DNA from 2 places in the Actinoplanes sp. NPDC026670 genome. Region 2 is predicted to be linked to the other one. Evidence: riboswitches for the same ligand, from Rfam matches in the RefSeq annotation. Region 2 holds a riboswitch; the other holds the start of a gene.
The links. A riboswitch is a leader RNA that binds a small molecule or an ion and turns the genes downstream of it on or off. The one in region 2 is predicted to bind cobalamin.

Region 1: linked by a shared signal. The riboswitch ahead of cobN (cobaltochelatase subunit CobN) and the one ahead of AB0E94_RS28920 (CbtA family protein) in region 2 are both predicted to bind cobalamin.

Annotation. Positions count from the first base shown of each region.
Region 1 is NZ_JBEZXU010000011.1:139,351-154,213, reverse strand. It holds gene AB0E94_RS13730 (glycosyltransferase family 4 protein) at 1-1,114, shown strand, start outside; gene AB0E94_RS13725 (glycosyltransferase family 4 protein) at 1,095-2,366, shown strand; gene AB0E94_RS13720 (glycosyl hydrolase) at 2,294-3,832, opposite strand; gene AB0E94_RS13715 (precorrin-2 C(20)-methyltransferase) at 4,012-5,799, opposite strand; gene AB0E94_RS13710 (precorrin-8X methylmutase) at 5,954-6,571, opposite strand; gene AB0E94_RS13705 (nitrite/sulfite reductase) at 6,575-8,323, opposite strand; cobalamin riboswitch at 8,432-8,554, shown strand; gene cobN (cobaltochelatase subunit CobN) at 8,588-12,118, shown strand; gene cobF (precorrin-6A synthase (deacetylating)) at 12,188-12,940, opposite strand; gene AB0E94_RS13690 (response regulator transcription factor) at 12,955-13,665, opposite strand; gene AB0E94_RS13685 (histidine kinase) at 13,662-14,732, opposite strand; gene dinB (DNA polymerase IV) at 14,854-14,863, opposite strand, start outside.
Region 2 is NZ_JBEZXU010000032.1:88,821-103,683, forward strand. It holds gene alaS (alanine--tRNA ligase) at 1-2,139, shown strand, start outside; gene AB0E94_RS28860 (hypothetical protein) at 2,136-2,390, shown strand; gene tsaD (tRNA (adenosine(37)-N6)-threonylcarbamoyltransferase complex transferase subunit TsaD) at 2,391-3,416, opposite strand; gene def (peptide deformylase) at 3,419-3,922, opposite strand; gene ureG (urease accessory protein UreG) at 4,294-4,998, shown strand; gene AB0E94_RS28880 (MarR family winged helix-turn-helix transcriptional regulator) at 5,004-5,486, shown strand; gene AB0E94_RS28885 (transcriptional repressor) at 5,529-5,969, shown strand; gene AB0E94_RS28890 (PDGLE domain-containing protein) at 6,039-6,380, opposite strand; gene AB0E94_RS28895 (energy-coupling factor ABC transporter permease) at 6,377-7,069, opposite strand; gene AB0E94_RS28900 ((2Fe-2S) ferredoxin domain-containing protein) at 7,165-7,869, opposite strand; gene AB0E94_RS28905 (ABC transporter ATP-binding protein) at 7,866-8,627, opposite strand; gene AB0E94_RS28910 (iron chelate uptake ABC transporter family permease subunit) at 8,627-9,625, opposite strand; gene AB0E94_RS28915 (ABC transporter substrate-binding protein) at 9,658-10,638, opposite strand; cobalamin riboswitch at 10,682-10,863, opposite strand; cobalamin riboswitch at 10,917-11,057, shown strand; gene AB0E94_RS28920 (CbtA family protein) at 11,136-11,897, shown strand; gene AB0E94_RS28925 (helix-turn-helix transcriptional regulator) at 11,962-12,336, opposite strand; gene AB0E94_RS28930 (hypothetical protein) at 12,397-13,305, opposite strand; gene AB0E94_RS28935 (hypothetical protein) at 13,278-13,802, opposite strand; gene AB0E94_RS28940 (GGDEF domain-containing protein) at 14,252-14,863, shown strand, end outside.

The DNA.
Region 1 (14,863 bases), on a different contig from region 2:
GCTGGCGACGCCGGAGGCGCCGCACGACGAGACGATCAATGGGGTACGGGTGATCCGCATCCGCAGCATCACCAACACCATGGCGCCCGGCCTGAACCGGGACCCGCGTAAGCCGTTCCATCCGACGATGGCCGACCCGCTGGCGACGGCCGGGATCGCCCGTGTGCTCCGCGCCCACGACTTCGATCTGGTGCACAGTCACGACTGGCTGATGTACAGCTATCTGCCGCTGCACGACACCCCGCTGGGCCTGCCGCACGTGCACACCGCACACGATTTCGGGCTGACGTGTGTGCGCAAGACGTTCGCCCGGGACGGCCGCCGCTGTGACGGCCCGAGCCTGGGCAAATGTGTCCCGTGTGCCTCCGGCCAGTACGGCCGGCCGAAATCGGCCCTGCTCACCGCCGGTCTGCGAGCCCACCGGCACCGGGGCATCGATTGTCTGACGGCGATCTCGAACTCGGTGGCGTCGGCCCTCAACCTGGCCCGGCTCCCCGGCGAGCTGCCGGTGCAGGTGATCTCCAGCCTGGTCCCGGACGGCCTCGACGAGCTGGCCCGGGTCACACCCCGCCCGGACTGGCTGCCGGACGAGCCGTACCTGCTGTTCGTCGGCCAGCTCGGCCCGCACAAGGGCATCGACGTGCTGTTCGACGCGTACGAGAAGCTGTGCGCCGGCCTCGACGACCCGCCCCGGCTGGTCTGTCTCGGCACGACCCGCGACGACACCCCGCCGATCCCGGAGGGGGTGCTGGTGCGTACCGATGTGCCGCATCCGCAGGTGATGTCGGCCTGGCGGCACGCGGCCGCCGGGGTGGTGCCATCGCTGCTGGAGGGCATGGGCCAGGTCGCGGTGGAGGCGATGCTGGCCGGCACCCCGCTGATCGCGTCAGCGTCCGGCGGGCTGCTCGACGTGGTCCGCGACGACGGCGTGCACGGCCTGCTGGTGCCACCGGGTGACGCGGAGGCCCTGCACGCGGCGCTGCTGCGCCTGCTCACCGACCCGGACCTGGCCGCCCGGTTGCGGGCCGGCGGTCTTCAGCGTGGCCTCGACTTCACCGCGGCCCGCGTCGTCCCCCAGATCGAGGAGGTCTACCGTGCCTGCATCGCCGCGTGACTCGTTCGGACGCCATTCGTTCGGACATGCCGAGGCCCGCCTGCTGAACGACCCCGGCCGTCCCCGGATCCTGGTGGTCGGGTCGGGATGGCGGTTCCTGTCCGGGATCAGCTACTACACCTGCCGGCTCAGCAACGCCCTGCATGATCGGTACGAGGTGGGCGCGATCCTGATGCGCCGGCTGCTGCCGGCCCGGCTCTACCCCGGCCGGCGCCGGGTCGGTCACTCGCTCGCCGATCTGCGGTACGACCAGGACGTCCGGGTCTTCGACGGCGTCGACTGGTGGGCGGTGCCGAGCCTGTTCCGGGCGGTCGGGTTCCTGCGCCGGTTCCGGCCGGACGTGCTGGTGCTCCAATGGTGGACCGGGGCGGTGCTGCACTCGTACCTGGCGCTGGCGCTGGCCGCGCGGAAACTCGGGATCCGGGTGGTCGTCGAGTTTCACGAGGTGCAGGACACCGGGGAGGCCCGGCACCGGTGGGCGGCCCGGTATGTGCGCCGGTGCATCCGGCCGCTGCTGAGCCGCACCGACGGGGTGGTGGTGCACTCCCGGTTCGACCAGGCGGCGCTGGCCGAGGCGTACGACCTGGGGGCGGTGCCGGCCGAGGTGGCGCTGCACGGGCCGTTCGACCATCACCTGCCGGACCGGCCGGTACGCGCACCCGGCGACGAGGTGTGCCGGCTGCTGTTCTTCGGGACGATCCGGCCGTACAAAGGGCTCGAAGATCTGATTGAAGCCTTTGCCGACCTGGGCCCGAACTATCACCTGACGGTGGTCGGGGAGACCTGGGAGGGCTGGACCGGGCCGGGCCGGATGATCGACGGGTCGCCGGTCCGGGACCGGATCGAGTTCGTCAACCGCTACGTCGCCGACGCCGAGGTCAACGAGTTCTTCGCGCACGCCGACGTGGTGGTGCTGCCCTACCGGCGCAGCTCGGCGAGCGGCCCGCTGCACATCGCGATGAGCCACGGCCTGCCGGTGGTGGTCACCGCGGTCGGCGGCCTCGTCGAGGCCGCCGAACACTACAGCGGAACCGTCTTCGTCCCGGCGGCGTCACCGGGCGAACTGCGGGAGGCGATCGTCCGGGCCGCCGGCCTGGCCGGCCGGCGGCACACCGATCCTTCTTCATGGGGGCGTACGGTCGACGCGTACACCCGCCTGCTGACCCGGATCGGGATCGCTCAGGAGCCGGTGTTCGACAGTGCCACGTCGTCGAACCAGACACTGCCCTTGTTGTCGCCCGACTTGAGGTGAAGCTGGACACTCGTCGCGCCGGACGGGGCGACCGCGTCCACGGTCAGCCGGGTCCAGTCGCTGTCGCCCTTCACGACCCGTTTCGACGTGTTCTGGCCGAGCCAGCGGTCGTTGATGTCGAACCAGCTCAGGGCGATCTCGTTGGAGCCGGTCACGTTCACGCCGCGGGCCCACGCCTCGGCGTGCCAGGTCTGGCCGGCCCGCACCGGGTCGACAGGTGACGTGCGCACCGACGGCAGGCTGGAGCCGGCCCGGGCGGTTCCGCTGAACCGCGCCGAGAACCCGCCGGAACGGGACGCGTCCCGGGCCCGGACGGCGGTTCCCTCGTCGGCCAGGTACGGCCGCCACGGCGAACTGCCCGGGCTCGCCTCGAAGTCGAGGTCCAGGAGGTTGTTCGTGAGCCGGTTGCCGGCCCACGCGTTGCGCACCACGTTGACCGCCGGTTTGGCCGTCCCGTCCGCCCGGAACAGCCCGAACCGGTACTGCGCCGGAACCTTCGACACCTGCGAGTTCGACGGGATCGCGCCGTCCGCGAAGTCGTAGAGCGTCCACGGGGCCACCGAGCGGACACCCGCCTCGGCGGCGGCCGTGAACGTCCGGGCCAGGAACGCCAACTGCTCGCCCTCGCTGCTGGTGGCGGTGCTCAGGCCGGTCTCACCGATCACGATCGGGTCCGGGCTGACCGCCGCCTGGGCCCGCTGGATCTCGGCCAGCGCCCGCTCCGAGTTCCCGTAGAAGTGGTAGTCGTAGTAGTCCAGCGGGGTGTCGGCGAGGGTCGCCTTGATCCGGGCCAGCCCGGCCGCGCCGCTCTGGCCGTCCACCGACAGGGTCAACGGCATCTGTGGTACGGCCTCGCGCACCGCCGGAATCAGCCTCTGCACCCAGGCCACGGCGGCCGGGTCGGTCGACACGAACTCGTTCTTCAACTCCACCGACAGCACCCGGCGGTCGTCGGCGTACGGCGTGAGGACCGCTTTCGCCCAGGCCGCGCTGCCGGCCGCGTCGGAGTAACCGGACCACCAGTCGAACAGGGTCAGCTTCACGCTCAGTCCCTGCGAACCGGCGATGCTGATGAACTTGCGCAGCCGCTCGGTGTACTCGGCCCGGGGCTTCGGGAAGCCGAACGACTGGGGGAAGACGATGATCCGCACGTTGTCCGCGCCGAGAGCGGCCGCCTTGGCCATGTCCGCCTCGATGCGGGCCGCGTCGAAGCCGGTCCACATCGCAGACCAGCCGGCGTTCGACGGGTAGTAGTTGATGGTCCGGGCGGTGGTGACCGCCGCGAGCCGGGACTTCAAAGTCACCGTCGTCTCGGCCCCGATCGTCACCGGCTTCGGGTCGCCCACCGGAAGAACCGACACCTGGGGTGTCGGCTCAGCCGCGGACGAGCCGGAGGCCGGAAGCGTGACAGCGAGCAGAAGAGTGGAAGCCAGGATCGCCGCGGCACGGGTACGAGCTGAGGTCACGGTGATTCGGAGCCCTTCGGTTCGTTCAGGTGGTGACCCCTCCTTTCGGTTGTCCGCCCCTTGGCCGTCAGGGCTGGGCTGATGCAGTGCCGTTGCGATCCGGGAGCGTGCCGGGAACCCGCCTTCATTCCGCCGATGGCGGCCGATGATTCCCCCTTCGGCCTCCCGGGGACGACGGGTCAGTCCGGGTAGTGGCGTGGGGTGTAGACGGCCGTGGTCCCGTCGCCGCGGGTGACCGCCCGGGTCTGCGACGAGCCGATGATCAGCAGGCAGCGCATGTCGATGCTCGCCGGGTCGAGCGCGGCCAGCGTGGTGATGCGCACCGACTCCTCCGGGCCGCCGACATCCCGCCCGACCACCACCGGCGTGCCCGGCCGGCGGTGGCTCCGCAACAGCTCCAGAGCTCGGACCAACTGCTCCCGGCGGGTCTTCGACGCCGGGTTGTAGACCGCGATCACCAGATCGGCGACCGCCGCGGCCCGCAGCCGGGACTCGATCACCGACCACGGTTTGAGCCGGTCGGAGAGCGACAGGATGCAGAAGTCGTGCCCGAGCGGCGCGCCGGCCCGGCTCGCCACCGCCTGCGCCGCGGTCAGGCCGGGCAGGATCCGCACCGGGACGTCCAGCCACTGCGGGTCCTCGGCCACCTCCAGGACGGCGGCGGCCATCGCGAAGACCCCCGGGTCACCGGAGGACACGACCGCCACCCGGCGGCCACGTTTCGCCAGGTCCAGCGCGAATGCGGCCCGCTCCGCCTCGACCCGGTTGTCCGAGGGGTGGCGGTTCTGACGCGGGTTCGGCGGAACCCGGTCCACATAGGGCCCGTAGCCGACCAGATCGTCGGCGTCGGCCAGCGCCTCCTGCGCCTCGGGGGTCAGCCAGTGGCGGCTGCCCGGACCCAGACCGACCACGGTTACCTGGCCGGCCCGGCCGGCGGTCGCGATCCGGCTCAGCGCCGTCGCGTTCGCCTCCTCCAGGCTGACCATGCCGGTCTGCCGACCCACGGTCCGGGCGGGCGGCGTGAGGACGACGTCCAGACCCGCGGCCCCGGCCCCGGCGGCTTCGGCGTCTGCGGCTTCGGTCCTGGCTGCTTCGGCCCCCGCGCCTTCGGTCCCGGCGGCTTCGGTGTCCGCCGCTTCGCTACCGGCTGCTTCGGCGTCCGCCGCTTCGGTCCCGGCCGTGAACGCGGTGGCGGCCGGGCTCGGCAGCAGGGCCAGCGAGAAGTACGGCACGGTCGCCGGATCGACGTCGCGCAACGGGCCCGACCGTTCCCGATCAGTGGTGGCGCGTTCCACATACCAGGCGTCGTCAAGACGGCCGGCCTGATCCAGCGCCTCCCGGACCCCTTCGAAGGTGCGGCCCAGCTTCATCACTGCGGCCGAGTCGGTGGCAGCCAGCCGGGCGGCCAGTTCCTTCGGCTCCAGGGTGCCGGGCAGGACGGTCAGCACCTCGTCCCGTTCCATCAGCGGCCGGCCCAGCACCGCCGAGGCGGCGCTCACCGAGGTCACCCCCGGGACCACCGCGGTCTCGTACCGCCCGGAGAGCCGTTTGTGCATGTGCATGTAGGAGCCGTAGAAGAACGGGTCGCCCTCGGCCAGCACCACCACGTCCCGCCCGGCGTCCAGGTGCGCGGCCAGCCGGGCCGCCGACGCCGCGTAGAACTCGTCGATGGCGCCCTGATAGCCGCCCGGATGATCGGTCGTCTCGGTGGTCACCGGGTAGATCAGGGCCTCCTCGATCTGGCCCTCCCGCAGGTAGCCGGCGGCGATCGCGCGGGCGTTGCTGCGCCCGTGCCGCGCCGCGTGGTACGCCACCACGTCGGCCGAGCCGATCAGCCGCGCCGCCTTGACCGTCACCAGCTCCGGGTCGCCGGGGCCCAGGCCCACCCCGAAGAGCCGCCCGGTCGGGGCCGTCACCTGCGAGGGAATCGCCGCCGCGGTGTCGCCGCGGGCTGCGTCGTCAGTCATCGAAGTCCTTGCGTGGGTTCTCCGGCCGTTCAACCAGAGGGGGATGTCGGTCCGGTCTTACTCGGCCGGGTTCGGCCTCGTTCGGCCTTGGCCGGTTTGTTCGGCCTTGCTCGGCTCGTCCGGCTCTGCTCGGCTTGCTCGGCTCTACTCGGCTCTACTCGGCTTCTGAGGCCAGGGCGTTCACCGCGGCGGCGGTGATGGCGCTGCCACCCCGGCGGCCGCGCACGATCAGATACTCCAGGCCCGACTCGGCCAGCGCCTCCTTCGACTCGGCCGCGCCGATGAACCCGACCGGGATCCCGATCACCGCGGCCGGCCGGGGCGCGCCCGCCTCGACCATCTCCAGCAGCCGGAACAGCGCGGTCGGCGCATTGCCGATCGCCACCACGGCGCCGTCCAGCCGGTCACCCCAGAGGTCCATCGCGGCCGCGCTGCGGGTGTTGCCGATCTCCGCCGCCAGCCCCGGAACCGCGGGGTCACGCAGCGTGCAGACCACATCGTTGGCGGCCGGCAGCCGGGACCGGGTCACCCCGGACGCGACCATCTCGGCGTCGCACAGGATCGGCGCGCCACCGAGCAGAGCCTTCCGCGCCGCGGTCACCACCCCCGGACTGAACCGGACATCCTCCACCAGATCCACCATCCCGCAGGCGTGGATCATCCGGACCACCACACGTGACACGTCCTCCGGCAGCCCCGACAGGTCAGCCTCGGCCCGGATCGTGGCGAAGGATCGCCGGTAGATCTCCGCGCCGTCACGCACGTACTCCATCGCTCAGGATCCCCTCGCCACCGCTATCGCATCTGCCAGCCGATCTACCCCCGCCGCGTGCTCCAGCCTGCCGTTCGCCGTGGTAGCGACCGGTTGGTCGTTCGCCGTGGTAGCGACCGGTTGGTCGTTCGCCGTGGCAGCGACCGGTCGGCCGTTCGCCGCGGTAGCAACCGGTCGGCCGTCCGCCGTGGCAGCGACCGGCCTGTCGTCCGCTGCGGTAGCGACCAACCTGCCGTCCGCTGCGGTAGCGGCCTGCCGGTCGTCCGCTGCTGTCGTGGCCGGTGTGAGGACGCTGATCCTCGCTGGTCGCGGGCTCGGGGTCGATGGTCCGACCGGGCCGCGATCATCGACCGGGGACCGGCCTGCGGGCACCGCCGGCTGCCGGACGGCGGCGGGGACGTGGACACCCGGCTCTTCGTCATCGGCCGGACGGTGGGTGATCAGGTAGCCGTCGGCGGTCGCCTCGGCGCGCACGTGCGGGAACGCCGGGCTGCCGCACGCGCGGGCGCACCCCACCCAGTGCACCGGGAGGCCGGCGATGAAACGGGCTGCCGTGGTGGCGTCGGCTCGCACGTCGGCCAGCGATTTCGCGCAGCCCGGCCGGCCCGCGCAGGCGGTCACGCCGGACCACGGCGAGCCCGGCGCCACGGCCAGCCCGGCGCCGGTCAGGCGGTCCGCCCACGCCTCGGCCGCCTCCGGCGCCAGATCGGGCACCACCACACCGCGCCAGGGCGTCACGATCAGCAGGTCAGCATTTTCCAGAACCCTCAGCGGCACGCCATCGAGCCGCCCCAGCGGCACCAGCGCCCCGACCGCCGAGAGCCCGTCCGCCTGTGGCACCACGCCGATCAGGTCACCTGGCTCGGGGGCGCCGGCAGGTGTCGCCACCTCGACCGGAACGGGCGTCACACCGAGCGCCGCCACCACCCGCGCCGAGACCCGGGCCGGACCGTCGGCCAGCTCCCGTAGCCGCCAGGCCACCGCCCCGCCGGACCGCTGCGCCTCCCGCTCCGCCAGGAACGCGTGGGCAGCGGCGAGGAGCACAGGCACGACGTCGTCATGGCCGGCCCGCAACCCGGTGTCGTGCCCGCCGAGCCGAATCGCGAACAGATCACCGTCAGCCGACACCCGCGGCCGGGGAACAACCGCACCAGCCCTAGTGGGACCTGGGGCGGCGTCGTCACCGGCCGAACAGGGGGTGGCATCGTCACCGGCCGAACGCGGGGCAGCATCGTCACCAGCCGAACACGGGGCAGCGTCGTCATCGGCCGAACGCGGGGCGGTGTCGTCACCGGCCGGGGGCGGGACGGGGATCGCGGCCACGTCGGCGGCCAGTGGGACCTGGCCGATGGCGAAGAGGAACTTGCCCGGCAGGGCGGCCAGCGAGGCGTCAGCCTGGAGCGCGAGGTCGAGCCGTCCTACGAGAGCGCGAAGGGGAGATCCGCACAGCGGGGGGGCCGCAATGTTCCGTACGTTGTCATGGGTCTGGGAAGGCAGCAGGCCCGCCGACCGCAACCGGGCCGCCAAGGCCGGCGCATCGCCCTCTCGTAATGCTCTGAGCTGGAGGTTTGCGCGGGAGGTCAGCTCCAGGCCGCCGTCGCCGAACTCCTCGGCGAGCTCGCGCAGCGAGCGCAGCTGAGCGCCGGACAGCAGCCCCCCTGGCAGCCGGACCCGGGCCAGCATGCCGTCGGCTGCGGCGTGCAGCCGCAGCGCGCCGGGACAGGCGTCGGTGTCCGACCAACGGGGAGTCATGGCCCGGATACTACGGCGGGCCCCCGACAGGAATTCACCTCCGTCGTGCGGCGGGTCGGGAGCGTCACAGCGGCCGTTCCGCCTTGACGCGGGACACCGGGGTTCGGAAAGGTTAGGGGCCAACGAGCGGCGACGCCGCGGAGGAAGCCGGTGTGAGTCCGGCGCGGTCCCGCCACTGTCACCAGGGGATTCTCTGGGAGCCAGAAACTCCGGTCGCCGTGATGTCCGTCTACCCGGGGCGCGGACCCCGAGGGGGAGTGCGCTGTGTTCCTGCTGCTGTCGACGTCCGACACCGACCTGCTCAGCGCCCGGGCCAGTGGCTCGGCGTGGCGCCCGGCCAACCCGGCCCGCACCGCTGTCGACGACCTGCCCGCCCTGCTCGACGGCGTCGATCTCGTGGTGGTGCGCATCCTCGGTGGCCGCCGGGCCTGGGAGGAGGGCCTCGACGCGCTGCTCGCGAGCGGTCTGCCGGTCGTCGTCCTCGGTGGTGAGCAGGCGCCCGACGCCGAGTTGATGAGACTGTCCACGGTGCCGGCCGGTGTCGCTGCGGACGCGCACACCTACCTGGCGCAGGGCGGTGCGGAAAATCTCGCGTCGCTGCACGACTTCCTCTCCGACACGGTGCTGCTGACCGGCAACGGGTTCGCTCCGGCGGTCGAGACCCCGCAGTGGGGTCTCCTGCCGAGGGCGGAGAGCAGCGGCCGGGAGACGGTCGCGGTGCTCTACTACCGCGCCCACCACATGGCCGGCAACACCGCCTTCGTCGAGGCGCTGTGCCAGGCGATCGAGGCCAAGGGCGGCCGGGCGCTGCCGATCTTCACGGCCTCGCTGCGGACCGCCCCGCCGGAGCTGCTGGCCGAGCTGCGCAAGGCCGACGCGCTGGTGGTGACGGTGCTGGCGGCCGGCGGCACCCGCCCGGCCACGGCGAGCGCGGGCGGCGACGACGAGGCGTGGGATGTCGGCGTGCTCGCCGACCTGGACGTGCCGATCCTGCAGGGCCTGTGCCTGACCAGCTCGCGGGCCGCGTGGGAGGCCAGCGACGACGGCCTCTCCCCGCTGGACGCGGCGACGCAGGTCGCGATCCCCGAGTTCGACGGGCGGATCATCACGGTGCCGTTCTCGTTCAAGGAGATCGACGAGGACGGGCTGTCGGTCTACGTGGCCGACCCGGAGCGGGCGCTGCGGGTGGCCGGCATCGCGGTGGCACACGCCCGGCTGCGGCACGTGCCGCCGGCCGAGCGGCGGATCGCGCTGATGCTGTCGGCCTATCCGACCAAGCACTCCCGGATCGGCAACGCGGTCGGCCTGGACACCCCGGCGTCCACCGTCGCGCTGCTCGCGGCCCTGTCCGAAAAGGGCTACCGGATCGGTGACTTCGGATCCTTCGACGGTGACGGCCTGATCCACACGCTGATCGCCGCCGGTGGCCAGGACCCCGACTGGCTGACCGAGGAGCAGCTATCGGAGAACAAGGTCCGGATCTCGGGTTCGGCCTACGAGTCCTGGTTCGTGACGCTGCCGGAGGATTTCCGGGAGAGCGTCGTGCAGCACTGGGGGCCGCCGCCCGGCGAGCTCTACACCGACGGCGGCGACATCGTGCTGGCCGCTCTCCGCGACGAGAACATCGTGGTGATGGTGCAGCCGCCGCGTGGTTTCGGGGCCAACCCGGTCGCCATCTACCACGACCCCGACCTGCCGCCGTCGCATCACTACCTGGCGGCCTACCGGTGGCTCGCCGACGAGTTCGGCGCGCACGCCGTCGTGCACGTCGGCAAACACGGCAACCTGGAGTGGCTGCCCGGCAAGAACGTCGGCATGTCCGCTTCGGACGGCACCGACGCGGCGCTCGGTGACCTGCCGCTGATCTACCCGTTCCTGGTCAACGACCCGGGCGAGGGCACCCAGGCCAAGCGCCGGGCGCACGCCACCCTGGTCGACCACCTGATCCCGCCGATGGCCCGCGCCGAGTCCTACGGCGACATCGCCCGGCTGGAGCAGCTCCTCGACGAGCACGCCAACATCGCGGCCCTCGACCCGGCGAAACTCCCGGCGATCCGGGCGCAGATCTGGACCCTGATCCAGGCCGCCAAGATGGACCACGACCTCGGTCAGGCCAACCGGCCCGACGACGAGGAGTTCGACGACTTCATCATGCACATCGACGGATGGCTGTGTGAGGTCAAGGACGTGCAGATCCGTGACGGGCTGCACGTGCTCGGCGCGGCCCCGGCCGGTGAGGCGCGGATCAACCTGGTGCTGGCCATGCTGCGGGCCCGGCAGATGTGGGCCGGCAAGGTGGCCGCCCTGCCGGGTCTGCGTGAGGCGCTGGGCCTGACGGAGGACGCGTCCACCGCGGAGACCGATCGGGTGGAGGCGGAAGCCCGCGAGTTGATCACGAAGATGGAAGAGGCCGGCTGGCCGGCCGTCGTTCCCGACATCTCCGACAACCCAGACGTGGTGCGGGTGCTGGAGTTCGCCGCCACCGAGGTGGTGCCCCGGCTCGCCAAGACCACCGACGAGCTCACCCATGTGTTGCACGCGCTCGACGGCGGCTACGTGCCGGCCGGCCCCAGCGGCTCCCCGCTGCGCGGCCTGATCAACGTGCTGCCCACCGGCCGTAACTTCTACTCGGTCGACCCGAAGGCGATTCCCAGCCAGCTCGCCTGGGAGACCGGCCAGGCGATGGCGGAGTCACTGCTCACCCGCTACCGCGCCGACCACGGCGAGTGGCCCCGCTCGGTCGGCCTCTCCGCCTGGGGCACCAGCGCCATGCGGACCGCCGGCGACGACATCGCCGAGATCCTGGCCCTCATCGGTGTCCGCCCGATCTGGGACCCGGCGTCCCGGCGGGTCACCGGGCTGGAGCCGATCACCGCCGAGGAACTGGGCCGTCCCCGCGTCGACGTGACGGTTCGTATCTCGGGTTTCTTCCGGGACGCGTTCCCGCACGTGGTGGCGCTGCTCGACGACGCCTTCAAGCTGATCGCCGAGCTCGACGAGCCGGACAACTACGTCCGCGAGCATGCGCTGCGCGACCAGGGCGAGCACGGCGACTGGCGACGCGCCCGGACGCGGATCTTCGGGTCCCGCCCCGGAGCGTACGGCGCCGGCATCCTGCCTCTGATGGACAGCCGGAACTGGCGGGACGACGCCGACCTGGCCGAGGTCTACGCGGTGTGGGGCGGGTTCGCCTACGGCCGTGACCTGGACGGGGTTCCGGCCCGTGGGGACATGGAGAACGCGTACCGGCGGATCGACGTGGCCGCGAAGAACATCGATACCCGCGAGCACGACATCATCGACTCGGACGACTACTTCCAGTACCACGGCGGCATGATCGCCACGGTTCGCGCGCTGACCGGTAAGGCGCCCGCGGCGTACATCGGCGACTCCACCAACCCGGACCAGGCACGCACCCGCAGCCTGACCGAGGAGACCGCCCGGATCTTCCGGGCCCGGGTGGTGAACCCACGCTGGATCGCCGCGATGCGCCGGCACGGCTACAAGGGCGCGTTCGAGCTGGCCGCGACCGTCGACTACCTGTTCGGCTACGACGCCACCGCCGGCGTGGTCACCGACTGGATGTATGAGCAGCTCGCCGCCAGCTATGTGCTGGACGCCGACAATCAGGAGTTCATGCGCCAGTCCAACCCGTGGGCGCTGCACGGCATCACCGAGCGCCTGCTGGAGGCGGCCGACCGCAAACTGTGGGACTCGCCGGAGCCGGAGACGCTGGCCGCCCTCCAGCAGCTCTACCTGGAGACGGAGGGCGACCTGGAAGACGGCCCGGCATGACCCGCTGAAAGACGGACGACGGCCCGGGGTGACCGCTGGAAGAGGGCGGACAACCCGGCGCGACAGGGGTCAGGCCTGCCGGCGGCGCAGCAGATAGGTGTCCATGATCCAGCCGTGCCGCTCACGGGCCTCGGTCCGGGTCGTCACGATCTCGTCGCCCACCTCGGCGACCGGCCCGGCCGCCAGCAACTCGTCGGGCGTGCTCACGTAGGCGCCCCAGTAGATGTCGGCGTCCGGGTACTTGGTGAACGCATGCTGGGCGTCGAGCATCACGACCACGTCGTCGGCGCCCTCCGGCCAGCCCTCGGCCAGCCGCCGCCCGGTGGTGACCTGGAACGGCTGCCCCACCCGGTTGAGCCCGACCCGGTGTTTGGCGGCCAGCGCCGACACACTGCTGATGCCGGGGATCACCTCGAACTCGAACTCGACCGCCCCGCGCTCCAGGATCTCCTCGAGGATGGCGATCGTCGAGTCGTAGAGCGCCGGGTCGCCCCAGACCAGGATCGAGCCGATCTCGTCGTCCTTGAGGTGCTCGGCGATCAGCTCCTCCAGGACCAGGGACCGCCGGTGCCGCCAGTCGGCGACGGTGCCGGTGTAGTCGGCCGGGTTGCGGTCACGATCCGGGTCGCGGCCCTCGATGATCCGTTTCCGCGGCTGCGAGTAGCCCCGGATCAGGCGTTCCCGCAGCTCGATCAGGCTCGCCTTGGTCTCACCCTTGTCGAGCAGGAAGAACACATCGGTCCGGCCGATCGCCTTCGCCGCTTGCAGGGTCAGATGGTCCGGGTCGCCCGCGCCGATCCCGACTACACAGATCTTCCGCACGCCCTGAGTCTGCCTCACCCGCGGCGGCGGGCCGCCGCCAGGCCGCTGCGATGAGCGATGGCGACGAGCTGCGCGCGACTCGCGGCCTCCAGTTTGGTCAAAATCCGGTGGACGTACGTACGGACGGTCTCCGGACTCAACGACAGCGCCCGAGCGATCGACGCGTTGTCGTCGCCGTCGGCCAGAGCCGTGAGCACCTCCAGCTCACGGGCGGTCAGTCGGTCCAGCCCCAGGTCGGCGGCCGGTTGTGGCGCCGTCGCCGCGTGGGCCATCACCTGCCGGGTCACGCCGGGGGAGAGGACCGGCTCCCCGCGGGCGGCGGCCCGGACGGCGTCCCGCAGCGGCCCGGGCGAGGTGTCCTTGAGCAGGTATCCGTCGGCGCCGGCCCGCATCGCCCCGAGCACCTCGTCATCGGTGTCGAACGTGGTCAGCATGAGGATCGCCACATCCCGGCCGGCCGGTTCGGCCCGGAGCTCGCGGACCGCGGCGATCCCGTCGCCACCGGGCATCCGGATGTCCATCAGGACGACGTCCGGCCGCAGCCGCCGGACCAGAGCGGCCCCGGCCACCCCGTCGGACGCCCCACCGACCACCTCGATCGGCAGCGGGCCGCTGAGCCCGGCCGTCTCGGAGGGCGGTTCCGGGTCGTCGCCGGTGAGCAGCGCAGTTATTCCCGCTCGGACCAGCGACTGATCGTCGACGAGCACTACCCGTACCGAAATCATCTGATCGTCTCCAGAGGCAACGCCGCACTGACCCGCCAACCGTGTTCGACCGGCCCGGCGTCGAGCCGGCCCCCGGCCGCGGCGACGCGTTCGCGAAGCCCGGTCAACCCGGCCCCGCTCGCCCCCGGCTCGCCGGACACCCCGTCGTCCTCGACGCTGACCAGCAGGATCCCGTCGTCCGCGCGGATCTCGACCGCGATGCTGCGCCCGGCCGAATGCCGGAGCACGTTCGTGACAGCCTCCCGGACCAGCCGGTATGCGGTCGCCGCGGTGGCCGGATCACCGACCGGCTCGATCGCGGCGCGTACCCGGAATCCGGCATCCCGCGCGGTGTCCATCAGCGCGTCGAGGTCACCGAGCGACGGCTGCGGCCGCAATTTCCGGACCGTGCTCCGCAACTCGGTGAGCGCATCGGACAGCGCCCGCGCCACATGATCGAGGGCGGCGACCGCGGCGTCCGGCCGGCGGGGCGCCTCCTGCCGGGCCACGTTCGCCTGGATCGCGGCGACGGTCAGCGCGTGCCCGATCGAATCGTGCAGTTCCCGGGAGAGTTCCTGGTTGTGTTCGTGGATCCGGCGGCCGGCCTCCAGTTCGATCTGGCGGCCGGTGAGCGCGGCGATCCGGCGCCGGGCCCGGACCAGCTCGCCGATGGCGATCGCGGCGGCCATCAGCGCGAGGTGGCCGATCCCGTCGTAGAGCACCACGAACCCGAAGTCCTGCCCCTCACGCAGCCGGAACACCACCGAGACGACGAGCGCGACCAGCCCCGCGGCGACGGCGATCCGGCGGTGCCCGGCCTCGGCGGCCGAATACAGCGCGGCGGCCACCGGCACCGCGACCCCGATCGCCGGAAAGCCTGCCGCATAATAGGCGAAAAGCCCAAGAACGGTCAGGATCGCCACGGTACGGGAGTGCCGCCGCCGCCCGAGCATGAGGGCTCCGAGGGCGGCCGCCCCCAGGTAGGCCCCGCCGCTTCCGGGTTCGCCGCCCAGCCCGGCCGTGGCGATCAGCGCCAGCACCCCGGCGACCCCGGCCGCGACCGCGACGTCCACCAGCACCTTCCGCACGTCTCGATGCTAGGCAGAGTTCGCCGGATCCGGGTACGCCAGAAAGCGACACCCCGGCCGGACGCCGGCTCAGCCGGGGTGGATCGGGGCCGTCGGGGATGCCTCCCGGCCGCCCGCCGGCTCAGTCGGGC
Region 2 (14,863 bases):
ATGGGCATCCCCGGCCCGGCCGGCCCGTGCTCGGAGCTCTACTACGACCGCGGCCCGGCGTACGGCCCGGACGGCGGGCCGGAGGTCGACGAGGACCGGTTCCTGGAGTTCTGGAACCTCGTGTTCATGCAGCACGAGATCACCGACGTGACCTCCAAGGAGGACTTCACGATCGTCGGCGACCTGCCGAAACAGAACATCGACACCGGCATGGGCCTGGAACGGATGGCCTCGATCCTGCAAGGCGTCGACAACCTCTACGAGATCGACGAGGTCCGCCCGATCCTGGCCCGCGCCGCCGAGCTGACCGGCAAGGTCTACGGCAAGCAGTCCGGGCAGGCCGCCGCCGAGAGCCACCCCGACGACGTGCGGCTGCGGGTGATCGCCGACCACGTGCGCACGGCGCTGATGCTGATCGGCGACGGCGTCACCCCCTCCAACGAGGGCCGCGGCTACGTGCTGCGCCGCATCATGCGCCGCGCGATCCGGGCCATGCGGCTGCTCGGCTGGCACGACCGGGCACTGCCCGAGCTGCTGCCGATCGCCCGGGACTGCATGGCCCCGTCCTACCCTTCGCTGCTGGCCGACTTCGAGCGGATCGCGCAGGTCGCCTACGGCGAGGAGGACACCTTCCTCGGTACGCTGCGGGCCGGCACCGCCATCCTCGACACCGCCATCACCGACACGAAGACGTCCGGCGGCACGCAGCTGTCCGGGTCGAAGGCGTTCCAGCTGCACGACACGTACGGCTTCCCGATCGACCTGACCCTGGAGATCGCCGCCGAGCAGGGCCTGACCGTGGACGCCGACGGGTTCCGGGCGCTGATGGCCGAGCAGCGGGCCCGCGCCAAGGCCGACGCCAAGGCCCGCAAGACCGGTCACGCCGACCTCTCGCAGTACCGGGCGGTGCTCGACGCGAACGGCCCGACGACCTGGCTGGCCTACGAGACCCTGGAGACCGAGTCGACGCTCCTCGCGGTGCTGCCGGGCGCCGGTGACATCGCCACCGTCTTCCTGGACCGGACCCCGTTCTACGCCGAGTCCGGCGGTCAGGACTCCGACGCCGGCCTGCTCACCGGCCCGCATCTGAAGGCCGAGATCATCGACGTGCAACGGCCGATCAAAGGCCTGATCGCACATACGGTACGGATCCTCGACGGCACCATCCACGCCGGCGACACCGTGCACGCAGCCGTCGACCCGGAATGGCGCACCGGCGCCCGGCAGGCCCACTCCGGCACCCACGTCGTGCACGCGGCGCTGCGGCACGTGCTCGGCCCGACCGCGCTGCAGTCCGGCTCCTACAACCGGCCCGGCTACCTGCGTCTCGACTTCGCCTGGCGCGGCGGCCTGTCGGATGCCACCCGCAGCGAGGTCGAGGAGGTCGCCAACCTGGCCATCCGCCGTGACCTGCCGGTCGGGGTCCGCTACGTGCCGCTGGACCAGGCCCGTGCCGAAGGTGCGCTGGCCCTGTTCGGGGAGAACTACGACGAGACGGTCCGGGTGGTCGAGATCGGCGGCGACTGGTCCCGGGAGCTGTGCGGCGGCACCCACGTCGACCGGTCGGCCCAGATCGGCTCGCTCGCGGTCACCGGCGAGTCGTCGGTCGGCGCCGGCCAGCGCCGCATCGAGGCGGTCACCGGGATCGAGGCGTTCCGCTACCTCGCCCGCGAGCGTGACCTGGTCGGCCGGCTCGCCGCCCAGCTCAAGGCCCGCCCCGAGGAGCTTCCCGAGCGGGTGGCGGCCCTGCTGGCGCGGATGAAGCAGGTCGAGAAGGAGTCCGAGGTCCTGCGGGACCGGCTCGTCGACCTGGACGCCGAGGACCACGCGGCCAACGCCGTCGACCTCGACGGGATCGCCTACGTCGGTGTCACCACCGCCGGCGACGGCAAGCACCTGGCCGAGAAGGTCCGCCAGCGGCTCGGCAACCGGCCCGGCGTGATCGGTGTGATCGCGGGCGCCGGCATCGTCGTCACCGTCACCCCGGCCGGAGCCGAACGCGGCCTGTCCGCCGCGGCCCTGATCAAGCTGCTGCTGGCCGGGCGTGGTGGCGGCAACGACGCCTTCGCTCAAGGTAAGGCCACCGGTGATCCGGCCGATCTGCTGGTGCGGCTGCGAGACCTCGTCCGCTCGGCATGACAGGCGACTCGGCGGCCCTGCTGGCCGGTATGCAACGTGCGCTCGGCATCATCGCGGCCCGTAACCACGGTGACGTCGCGGGCGCGCACGCACTGGCCGCCGAGTTCCCCGACGACGCCGCACGGGCGCACGCGTTCCTGCTGCTCACCGAGGTCTCGCTGACCCTGGTGAGCAGCGGCAGCGGCCGGCCCGTGCAGGACGTGGTCCGTGACCTGTCGCTGCGGATCGCCGCGCTGGCCGCCGCCGACTGATCAGCCGATCAGAGCCCGGTGCAGCGTCACCGACGGCTGCATGCCCAGGTCGAGGCGGCTCGGCGGCAGACCGGCCCGGACCAGCAGGTCGCCGACAGCGGCGATCATCGCCCCGTTGTCGGTGCACAGCCGCGGCGACGGCACCCGCAGCTCGATGCCGGCCGCCGCGCAACGCTCGGCCATCAGCGACCGGACCCGGCTGTTGGCCGCGACCCCGCCGACCATCAGCAGCGTGCTGCTGCGATGCTCGCGGCAGGCGGCGACGGCTTTGCGTGACAGGGTGTCGGCGACGGCCTCCTGGAACGAGGCCGCGACGTCGGCGACCGGCACCGCGCCACGGCGCTGCTCGACCCAGCGGGCCACCGCCGTCTTCAAACCCGAGAAGCTGAAGCTGTACGGGTCATCGCGCGCACCGGTCAGCGGCCGCGGGAACGCGATCGCCGCCGGATCACCGTCACGAGCCGCCCGGTCGATCGCCGGCCCACCCGGATACGGCAGGCCCAGCAGCCGGGCCACCTTGTCGAAGGCCTCCCCCGCCGCATCGTCGACAGTGTCACCCAGGTGCACGATCGGATCCCGGACCAGATCGTCGAGCACCAGCAGTGAAGTGTGCCCACCGGAGACGATCAGCGCCACGCACCGGCCGGGCAGCGGCCCGTGCTCCAGCACGTCGACGGCGGCGTGCCCGGCCAGGTGGTGCACACCGTAAAGCGGAACACCGAGACTCAGCGCGAACGCCTTTCCCGCGGCCAGCCCAACCTGCACCGCGGTGGCCAGGCCGGGACCGGCAGTGACCGCGACCGCGTCGATGTCACCGAACCCCACCCCGGCCCGGTCCACAGCGGCCCGCACGATCTGCGGCAACGCCTCCAGGTGGGCACGGGCCGCGATCTCCGGCACCACCCCACCGAACCGGGCGTGCTCGTCCATGCTGGAGGCGAGCGCGTCACCGAGCAGCACCCCATCGCGGACCAGTCCGGCGCCGGTCTCGTCGCAGGACGTCTCGATGCCCAGGATCAGCGGCATGTTCAGCGCAGCCCGGCCTCGCGCAGCAGCCCGTCCCGCTGCGCGGCGGGCAGCCGGTCGACGTACAGGGTGCCGTTGAGGTGGTCGGTCTCGTGTTGCAGGCAGCGGGCGAAATAGCCGGTACCCGAGACGGTGATCGGCTTGCCGTCCTGATCGAAGCCGGTGACCGAGGCCAGGGCCGCGCGGGGCAGTTCGGCGCTGGGACCGGGCACCGACAGGCAGCCCTCGGTGGCGGTGACGTCGCCGGCCAGCGCCGAGGCCGCCTGCAACACCGGGTTGACGATGTGACCCTTGTGCTGGACACCGTCGTCGTCGGGGCAGTCGTAGACGAACACCTGCAGATCGACGCCGATCTGGTTGGCGGCCAGGCCGACGCCGTTGGCGGCGTACATCGAATCGAACATGTCCGCGACCAGGTCGGCGAGCGCCTGGTCGAAGACGGTGACATCGGCACAGCGGCGGTGCAGGACGGGATTGCCGTAGTACGTGATCGGTCGCGCGGGCATTGCTGCACTCTAACTGCTACTGCAATTGACTTGCAGCTAGCCGCACCCTGAGCGCCGACAGACGGTCAAGGGCGTTCCGGCGAGGTTGGATCATCGCTTGCCGGAACGCCCTTGACGACGGAACGACGGGTCACGGCCAAGCAACACCGGTGCTCCTGCTGCGATTCTCTAGTAGTTGCAACACAGATGCAAGAAGAATCTCCGGACTACCGCCGATCCCGCCCGGCCATGTTTCATCCCGGGAAATTGTCGCGCGGCTTCCTGCAATCGGGTTGCAGTAACACGTAGCATGCAGCGACTCCCCGAGCCCGAGCCGGACAGTGTCGTTCGCCCGGGCCTGACCACCTCGGCGAACATCTCCGGAGGCCCTCATGGCGACCGAGCCGCACGTGCACGGACCCGACGACGTCCCGCACACCCACCCCGAACCCGGCGTCGACCCGCACGCACCCCTGTCGTCCGGCCACCGGGCGCTGCGCGTCGGCATCGGCGGCCCGGTCGGCTCCGGCAAGACCGCGCTGGTCGCCGCGCTGTGCCGGGCCCTGGCCGGAGAGCTACGCCTGGCGGTGGTCACCAACGACATCTACACCACCGAGGACGCCGACTTCCTGCTGCGCAACGGTGTACTGCCACCCGAACGGGTCCGGGCCGTCGAGACCGGCTGCTGCCCGCACACCGCCATCCGCGACGACATCTCCGCCAACCTCGACGCCATCGAAGACCTCGAACACACCCTCGGCGACCTCGACCTGATCCTGGTCGAGAGCGGCGGCGACAACCTCACCGCCACGTTCAGCAAAGGCCTGATCGACGTACAGATCTTCGTCGTCGACGTGTCCGGCGGCGACAAGGTCCCCCGCAAGGGCGGCCCCGGCGTCACCACCGCCGACCTGCTGGTCATCAACAAGACCGACCTCGCCCCGCTGGTCGGCGCCGACCTGTCGGTGATGGACCGCGACTCCCGCGCCCGCCGCGGTGATCTGCCCACGATCTTCCAGTCCCTGACCCAGGACCGCACCGCCACCGCGGTCGCCGACTGGATCCGCAGCCACCTCGCCGCCGCCCCGGCCACCTGAACCCGATGACCGACGACCTGCCCGGCCTGGTGGCGCTCTGCCGCCGGGCCGAGGCCGCCTGCGAACAGCATCGCCGCAACCACCTGCGCCGGGCCGGATATCCCGACCTGCACAGCGGCCTCATGCCGATCCTGGCCGCCCTCGCCCAGCGGGACCACACCATCGGTGAGCTCGCCGCCGCCCTGGGCATCACCGTCCACGACGCCGCCCAGCGGGTCGGCCTGCTGGAGGCACGCGCCTACGCACACCGCCAAGGAGCGCCCGGCGACATCCGCCAACGCATCGTCGTCATCACCGAGGCCGGTCAGGCCGCCACCGACCTCGACCGCAGCCTGCAGGACGAACTACAGCAGCAGGTCATCCAACAGATCGGCGAACCCGGCGTGACCGCGGCACGCCAGGTCCTGGCCGCCCTCACCGCCTACGCCGGCAGCGAACCACTCACCGCGGGTGGCCTGACACCCGGGCGACGGGGGCATCCGGGATAACGTGACTGCCGGCGGGGGCAACGGAACACGAGGTGGGTTGTGATGCGGGTGCAGCAGCACGAGAGACTGGCAGCGGTCCGCGAGCGGGTCCGCGCCGGCGGACGCCGCTGGACGATCGCCAAGGGCGCGATCGTGGAGGCGCTGATCGGCCACGGCGGGCATCTGTCGGTGCAGGAGGTGCACGACGAGATCACCACCCGGTTCCCGCAGATCGACCGGTCGACGGTGCACCGGGTGCTGCTGACGCTGGCCGACGAGCACGTGGTGCACGTGCTGGGCCGCCAGGGCGAGGCCCGGTACGGGATGGCCGACCAGCCCCACCATCACGCGGTCTGCGCGCGATGCGGCCATGAGGCGGAGATCCCGGCGTCGGCTGTCGCACCGGCGCTGGCCGCCGCCGCGGAGGCCACCGGCTTCGCATTCGACAGTGTCGGCATCACCCTGACCGGGATCTGCGGCGACTGCCGGCAACAGCAAGCCTGAACAGCGAAGGGCGTCCCGGCCGCTGGATCACCGCGGCCGAAACGCCCTTCTGTGACGCACGAGCCGCCGTCAGACCTTCTCGTCAGCGGTCGAACGGCGCCGGAGCAGCCAGAACAGGCCGCCGCCGATGGCGAAGGTGAGCAGGACCCCGGAGACGCCGGCGAGGGCGGTGGAGAGGTACTCGTTGTCGATGCCCTTGATGCCGTAGTCGGCGAGCGGGCTGTCGGCGAGCTGGTGGTCGCCTTCCTGCTGGGCCATGCAGGTGCCGCCGGTGATCTCGTCGTCGGCGTTGAAGGTGCAGCCCTCGCGGGCGGCGTAGTCGAGGCCGTCCGGGCTGCCGGAGGCGAAACTGGACACCACACCGGCCAGCAGCAGCGCCACGAACAGCCCGGCGATCAGGAACTTCTTCATGCCTTGGCTCCGATCGGCTGCTTACGGAAGGCGCGCAGGGCGTAGACGAGGTCGGGGCGGACCTTGGCGACGGTGACGACGGTGGTGGCGGCGATCAGGCCCTCACCGATGCCGATCAGGGTGTGCACCCCGGCCATCGTGGCCGCGATCCCGCCGAGCGACAGTTCGGTGGTGCCGCCCAGCGCGTACTCGAGAACGAAGCCCTGGGAAGCGACCACCACGCCGACGATCGAGGCGATCAGCGCGGTCGCGCCGAGCCCGCCCGCGGTGCGCGGCAGGACCCGCAGCAGCAGGGCGACCAGCAGGTACGCCGCGGCCGTGCCGATCAGAGCCATGTTGGTGACGTTCAGCCCGATCGCGGTCAGGCCGCCGTCGGCGAAGACCAGACACTGCACCAGCAGCACCGTCGCCACACACAGGGCGCCGACCCACGGCCCGACCAGGATCACCGCCAGGGTGCCGCCGAGCAGGTGGCCGGACACGCCCGGGAGCACCTGGAAGTTGAGCATCTGCACGGCGAAGATGAACGCCGCGACCAGGCCCGCCATCGGGGCGAGCCGGTCGTCGAGGTCGGTCTTGGCCCGCCACACGCAGACCGCGAGGCCGGCCACTGCTATCACTATGAAGATCGCTGAGACGGGACCGTTGACGATCCCGTTCGCGATGTGCATCGCCTGCACGTCGTCCATCGTTTCTCCTTCACGATTCCGCGGCAGCATATTGACCGTTGCGGGTTGTTGCCAAGATCTGGCAACTGTGTGATGCCGTGCACAAACGGGAGAGGTCAGGAGCGTCGTGGTTCGTGGCCGTCGACCGGCCGGCCGTCGCGCAGATGACCGTCGGCGATGCGGCGGGCCAGGTCCGGGTCGACGTGCTGATACCAGATGTCGTCAGGGTGGACCACGACCAGCGGGCCCAGGTTGCACGGGAACAGGCAGCCGGTGGCGGTGACCAGCACGTCGTCGTCACCGAGACCGTGTTCGGCCAGCCGGTCGGCGAGGGCTGCGGCGACCGGCCCGGCGCCGTAGGCCGAGCAGCGCGGCCCCCGGCAGACCAGCACCTGCCGGCGATGGCGGGTGATCTGGGACCACGCCGGGCTGCGAAACGGTCCCGGATTGCCGCCCAGCACGGTGTGCTCACCGGCGACGGCCTCGATCACCGCGCCGGCCAGGGCGGGCTGCCCGGCCAGCGGCGCGGTGACCACGATCGGCAGGTCACTGGCGCGGGCCTGCCGCCAGTGGGCGACCGCACGACGGATCCAGGTGTCCAGGTAACGGTCCGGCGGCACGTGGGTGGGCACCAGGACGACCTGTCCGGCGTCGGCCGCCGCGTCGAGCGCGGCGTGCAGCGACGGTTCGGCGCCGTCGAGGAAACATCCCTGCACGGGTACGCCCAGCGACTCCCCCACCACGGCAGCGAGCCGGTGGATCGCGTCGTGGCCGCCGTGATGGGTCACCGACCGGGCGACCAGCAGCACCCGGCGGTTCATGACTGCGGCGGCCGGAACGCGATGACCGGCCGCCCCTCGGTCAGGTGCACGTCGGCGTCGACCCGGTAGACGTCGGCGAGCAGACGAGCGGTCAGCACCTCGGCAGGCGGGCCGGTGACGACGACCCGGCCGGCGTCGAGGACCACCACGACGTCACAGAACATCGCTGCCAGGTTGAGATCGTGCAGGGCCGCGAGGGTGGTGACGCGGCTTCGGCGTACCAGATGAAGCAGTTGAAGTTGATGTCCGATGTCGAGGTGGTTGGTGGGTTCGTCGAGCAGCAGCAGCTCGGGTTCCTGGGCCAGCGCCCGGGCGAGCTGGGCGCGCTGGCGCTCACCGCCGGACAGGGTGTGCCAGCGGCGGTGTTCGTAGCCGGTCAGGTCGACGCGGGCCAGGGCCTCGGCGGCGACGGTGTGGTCGGCGGTGGTGCCCGACCAGCGGGAGGCGCGGTGCGGGATGCGACCGAGCAGCACCACGTCGGCCACGGTCAGGTCGAGGTCGGTGTCGGCGTGCTGGGCCAGCAGCGCGATCCGCCGGGCCACAGCCGGGCGGCGCAGACCGGCCACGTCGTCGCCGCCGATCGTGACCTGCCCGCTGTCGGGGCGGATCAGGCCGGCGGCGACGCGCAGCAGGGTGGTCTTGCCGGAGCCGTTCGGGCCGAGCAGCCCGACCAGGCTGCCCGCCGCGACCGTGCAGGTGACCTCGCCGAGGATGCGGGCGGCCGCGGCCGTCCAGGTGATGCCGGTGACGTCGAGCATCAGCCGCGGACCTCCCGCCGGCGCAGCAGGAACATGAACGCGGGCACGCCGAGCAGCGCGGTCAGCACCCCGACCGGGAGTTCCCGCGGTTCGAAGACGGTGCGGGCGGCGGTGTCGACCCAGATCAGGAAGATCGCCCCGGCCGGGACCACGACCGGCAGCAGCAGCCGGTGGTCGGGGCCGGTGAACATCCGCACGGCGTGCGGCAGGATCAGCCCGACGAAACCGATCGCCCCGCTCACCGCGACCAGCACGGCGGTCAGCAGGGCGGCCGCGACCAGCAGCAACCAGCGGGTCCGGGTGACGTCGACACCCAGCGTGGCGGCGGCCTCCTCCCCGAAGGCGAACGCGTTCAGCGTCCGGGCATGCCCGAGAATCAACATCAACACCAGGATCAGCGCGGGTACGGACCACCCGATCGCGCTCCAGCCGGAGCGGGCCAGCGAACCGGACAGCCAGAACGTGATGCTCTGCGTGGCGTGCGGATCGGCCACCCAGATGATCACGAACGAGGTCAGCGCCGCACACAGCTGCGCGATCGCCACCCCGGTCAGCACCACCCGGGTCGGGTTGAGCGCGGCCCGCCGCCCGGCCAGCGCCACCACGATCGTGAACGCGGCCAGCGCCCCGGCGAACGCGCCACCACCGACGGCCACCATCCCGGCGCCGAACCCGGCCACGATCACCAGCACCGCGCCCAGCGCCGCACCGGACGACACCCCGAGCAGGTACGGGTCGGCGAGCGGGTTTCGGGTGGCGGTCTGCATGACCGCCCCGGCCGCCGCCAGCCCGGCGCCGACGACCGCGGCACCGAGCACGCGCGGGAGCCGCAGGTCCCAGACGATGTGGGCGCGCAACACCGACACCCCGGCATCGCCCACGCCGAGATGCTCGCCGATGACCGCCCACACCGTGCCGATGGAGAGGTCCGCCGGACCGACCGTGACCGCCGCACCCACCGACGCCGCCAGGACGGCCGTGAGCACCAGCAGGGCCACGGCCGTCCGGCCGGTGCGCGCCGCGACGGCGGTCAGCTTCCCGCCTTCGGCGGCAGCCCGGCGATCCCCTGGGCCAGGGCCTCCACACCGAGGACGTTGCGGACGCCGGCGGTGGTGGACGAGAACGGGATCACCACATAGCGCTGCTGCTGGACCGCGGGCAGGTCCTTGAGGGTGGCGTGCCCGGCCAGGAAGGTCTTCTTCGCCTCGGCCGGATCCCAGCTCGCGTCGATCAGCACGATGACGTCGGGGTCACGGTCGGCGACAGTCTCCCAGCTGCTGTCGGCCCAGCTGCCGGTCACGTCGGCGAACACGTTGGTCACCCCGGCGGCCTCCATGACCATGTTGGGGCCGCCGCAGCAGGCGCCGACACTGGGCGCGTCCGTGCCGCCGTCCCACCACATCACCCGGGTACCCTTGCCGCTGCCGGCCGCCTTGGTGATGCGTGCCTGCTGGTCGGCGATCAGCGTCTCGGCGCGGCCGGTGACGCCGAAGATCGCGGCGATCTCGCGGATCTCGCCGAACACGTCGGCGATGCCGAGCTTGGCCGGGCGGGTCTCCTTCGGGCAGCCCGCCGGGGAGATGTACGTGCCGACACCGAGCTTCTGCAACTCGGCCCGGTCCCCCACCCCTTCGTCGCTGAAGGCGCTGTTGAAGGAGGCGTAGACGAAGTCCGGTTCGGCTTCGAGCAGCTTCTCCCTGCTCGGATACTCCTTGGCCAGCACCGGCACCTTCGCGTAGGCGCCGGCGTAGGCGGGCAGGATCGCGTCGTCGAGGTAGGCGGTGCCGATCATCCGGTCCTGCAAACCCAGGGCCAGCATGATCTCGGTGGCCGGCTGGTTCATCGTCACCACCTTCGCCGGCGGCGCGGTGACGGTGACCGGCGTGCCGCAATTGGTGATCGCGACGGGGCCGGCCGATGCGCTCGGTGACGCGACCGGCTCAGCCGGGCCGGAGCAGCCGGTGAGCACGACGGCGAACAGGGACAACGGCGCGGCAACGCGCCAGGGCATGGGGAACCGCACAGCGGGACCGCCTTCCAGCACCTCGTGGACGGAGTCGTACGTCTGCCGTGGCCGGTCTCCTGGCTGACGGGAGGTGCAGTCGGCGGCCGGCCTTCCCAGGCATTGAGCCCAGTGACCTCGCGAGGACGAGGGCCGTCGACTTCCCGAACACAGTGGCGAGGGCCGCGCCGGCATCGAACCGGCTTCCCGAGCACCACGGCTGGTGTCGACGATCCTAAACACGCCCGGAACCGGGCCGCCAGGCAGGCGGGCGGTTGTGCCGCCGTTCGATGCGCGACTAGGTTGAGGCTGCCATCTGCGGTGACGTGAGGGAAACCGGTGTGAGTCCGGTGCGGTCGCGCCACTGTGACCGGCTTGCTTCGGCGGGCCGGGAGTCAGAGAACTCGCTCACCGCAGGCCCCACGAACGGGACGCGTCATCCCGTAGGAGGTTCGAGGACCCATGTCCGAGCTCATGCACGACGGCCGGCACCTGCTGGGTGTGCCATGTCACTGACCACGACCGGCCACAATTACATTTCGCTGCTGCTGCGCGGCCTGCTCGCGGGCCTGATCGCCGGCCTGCTGGCCGGGGCGTTCGCCTACACGTTCGGCGAGACCCACATCGACGCGGCGATCGCCATCGAAAAGGCCGCCGCGCCGCCGGCCGAGCCGGGCGCCGTCGAGGAGGAGCCGCTGGTCAGCCGGGAGGGCCAGAAGGCCGGCCTGGTGCTGGCCACCACCCTGTACGGCATCGCGATGGGTGGCATCCTGGCGACCGCGTTCACGCTGCTGCGCCGCCGTCTGCGGACCCCCAGCGACAGCCGGGCCGCGTTCTCGCTGGCCGGGGCCGCGCTGGCCGGGATCGTGGTGGTGCCGTTCCTGAAGTATCCGCCGAACCCGCCGGCCGTCGGTGATCCGGAGACCATCGGCCAGCGGACCTGGAGTTACCTGGCGGTGCTGGTACTCGGCCTGGTCGCGGTGTGGGCGTCGGTGATCGCCGCCCGCACCCAGACCGTCGAGTGGCGCCGGGCGGCCGCCGGTGTGGTCGCGTTCCTGGTCGTCGTGTCGATCGCGTACCTGCTGCTGCCGGACATCAACGAGGTTCCGGAAACCTTCCCGGCGAGCCTGCTGTGGGACTTCCGGATCACGTCGCTGGGTGTGCAGACAGTCCTGTGGACGGTCCTCGGCATCGCCTTCGGCGCGCTGGTCACACCGCGCGGCGCCCCCGCACGGCCGGTCGCCGCTGAGGAGACCGCCGCAGCGTGAGCTGCACGAAAGGCCGGGGCTCGTGGAGTCCCGGCCATTCGCCTGTCCGGCCGCGCGCGGTCCACTACTCGACCTCAGCGTCCCGACCCGTGCCGGCGCTGCCCTGGTGAAGCTGATAGGCGTGTTCGATCAGCGTTGCGACTTGTTCTCGTGACAGTCGGCTCGCAGCGGCCCTGAGGAAGATCAACTCCCGATGCAGGGGGTGCTGCTTGCGCGGTTCAACGTCCGTCACGGAAAGGCCGGCGATCACCAGCAGGTCGTTCGGGGACATTCCCAGGGCCGGCGCGATCTGCCGAAGGATCCTCGGCCGGGGTGGGTCACCGTGCAGCAGCCGGCCGACGTCGGCATGAGCCAGGCCGGCCGCAACGCAGAGGCCGTGGACGGTCAGACGGCGGTTGGCCATCAGGCCGCGCAGGACGTCTCCGAATTCGACCTCCATGTCAGCGGGACCGCCGATGACGGCGTGTGCCCGACATGGCCGCGGGGCAGGTCCGTCGGTTCATCCAGGGATCCTGCCCATGGCGCGCTGCTGGGCGACATCGGCTGGAGCGATCCGTTCCAGGATGCGCACCATGGCGTCGAGCTGCGACTTCAACTGGTTCACCGCCTGTCCCGGTGACAACGACTCGACCTGCCCGTACGCCTCGGCCACCGAGTCGGCGCCCGGTGCGTTGTCACCCAGCGCGATGCGAATCTGGGCGAGCAGTCGTAGCGAGTTGGCCAGTTCGTAGAGCGACACGCCGTCACTCGGGTCGCGCAGCCGCCGGCGTAGACCCACGGCCTCGGTGGCGGTTGCGGCGAGGTTCTCCAGGGACTGCCGGGTGGGTTCGGGTGCCTCCGGCGCGGCCAGCATCCGAAGCCCGGCAGCGGTCCAGTTGTGCAGCACGGTGCTCCGCGCACGCAGCAACGCCGGTTCCGTGCCGTCGCCGGACCACTGCTCGGCCTCCATGAGCAGATCGAGCCCGGCGTCGGTGAGTCCCGTCGCGAAGAAGATCTCGGCGACGTCGGCGGCCATGACGACGACCCCGGCGATGACCTGCTCATCGGCGTCGCCGGCCAGCAGCGCACGCCCCAACTCCAGAGCCTGCCGGCCGGCCCGTAGCGCGGCCACCGCGTCGGTGCCCATCTGCAGCACCACCGCGAGACGCCACGCGGCCCGGAACAGAGTTCGATCGAGGCCGCCCGGCGCAGTGGCGGACTCGTCGCGAAGCCTGGTGAGAGTGGCGATCACACCGTTCAGCATCTCCGCCGATGCCTCACGCCGGCCCTGCCTGCTGAGAGCGATCGCCTTGTCGATCAGCACCTCCGCCTGCGCGACGGGGTCATCGGTCGCGGCGGGCGACACCGGCGAGGTCTCCGGAAATCCCATTGCGGCGGCGATCACCCGGGCGCGCTGTTCGGCGGACAAGGCGTCGTCGGTACGGCCTTCGCTGCCGGCCACCCGCGCCTTGACCAGAACGCGAACAACAACGCGGCCTGAATACGTCGCGGCTGGTCGGCGAAACGCAACAGCTTCTCGACCGCTGTCCGGGCCTCCACTCCGGCTTGCGGGGCACGGTCGGTCCCGAGCCGCCATCCGGCCGTCACGGCGAGCATCAGTCCCAGCTGCGGACTGTGGATCCCGGGATCCTGCGGCTCCAACGTCGACAAGGTCTCCACGAGGGCTTCCGCTTGCGTGGCGGACGGCAGGTTCAACCCGCCGAGCCGGGCTTCCAGGTCGAGCGACGCCACCGCCAACGCGAACACCTCGGACGGCTCCGGCAGAGTCGCGTCTGCCGGCACGGTGCCGAGGAAGACCGGCCGGTCGATGTAGAGGTGGGTGACCACCGGCGGCCCGGCCTGGCCTTCCACCGAGGAGCCGGATTCCGGACCGGGCGATCTGCTGCCGCGGCGGAAGAAGCGCAATCCCGAACCTCCCACGAACACATCGAAGTCCGGCGGCCGTCGCGCACCAGCGTCCCGACCTGCCGAGCAAAGAAACAGTGACGTATCCCCTGCTCATCGGGTCGTCATCTTGGACGGCCTTGGACGACATCGGACAGCAGACCGAACACGGCAATCCTGTGCCCGGATCACCTCGGTGCCGTCGATGTCCGGCAGGCCGAGGTCGAGGACGACGATGTCGGGCGGCTGCCGCGACGGTGATCGGCACCCGACTCAGATGCCTCAACAACAGCCGTGGGGTGCCGATCGGGATACCGCTGGAGCCGGGTTCGCCCCGCCCATAGTCGTGACCATCGCGGCCAGGTTACGGAGAGGAGCCGTCGACTTTGCTGCCACCGCCGTTGGACAGCCCGCCGACGCGGGGCCGGCTCGGAACGGCATCCTTCGTGGCGGCGCATCTGCTACCGGGCGTGGTCGCCGTCGTATGGCTGCTGGCGGTGATCGGCGGGCCCGACGCGACCGTGCTGTTCACCAACCTGGCCCAGGGCCTGACCTCGCTGTACGCCGGCCTGGCCGGGGTGTGGACGGCGACCAGGCCCGGCACCGCCGGCCGGGACCGCCGCGGCTGGGGGCTGCTCGGCGCGGGAGCGCTCAGCTGGGCGGCCGGTCAGGTCATCTGGACGTGGTACGAGAACGTCGACGGCGTCGAGGCGCCGTTCCCGTCCTGGGCCGACGCCGGCTACCTGGCGCTCGTGCCGCTCACCGTGGCCGGGGCGGCGACCCTCATCGGCGCGCACCGGCGTGCGGCGCGTTCGGTGATCGACGGCCTCATCATCACCGGTTCGCTGTTCTACCTCAGCTGGGCCCTGGTGCTCGGCCAGCTGTACCACGCGGGCGCCGCGACCACCCTCGAGTGGCTGGTGACTCTGGCCTACCCGGCCGGTGACGTCGTGGTGGGCAGCATGATGTTCATTCTGTTCGCGCGGGTGCGACGCGATCAGCGACGGGTGCTCGGCCTGCTCGGCACCGGCTATCTGGCGCTGGCCTTCGCCGACACGAGCTTCGCGTATCTGGTCAACAGC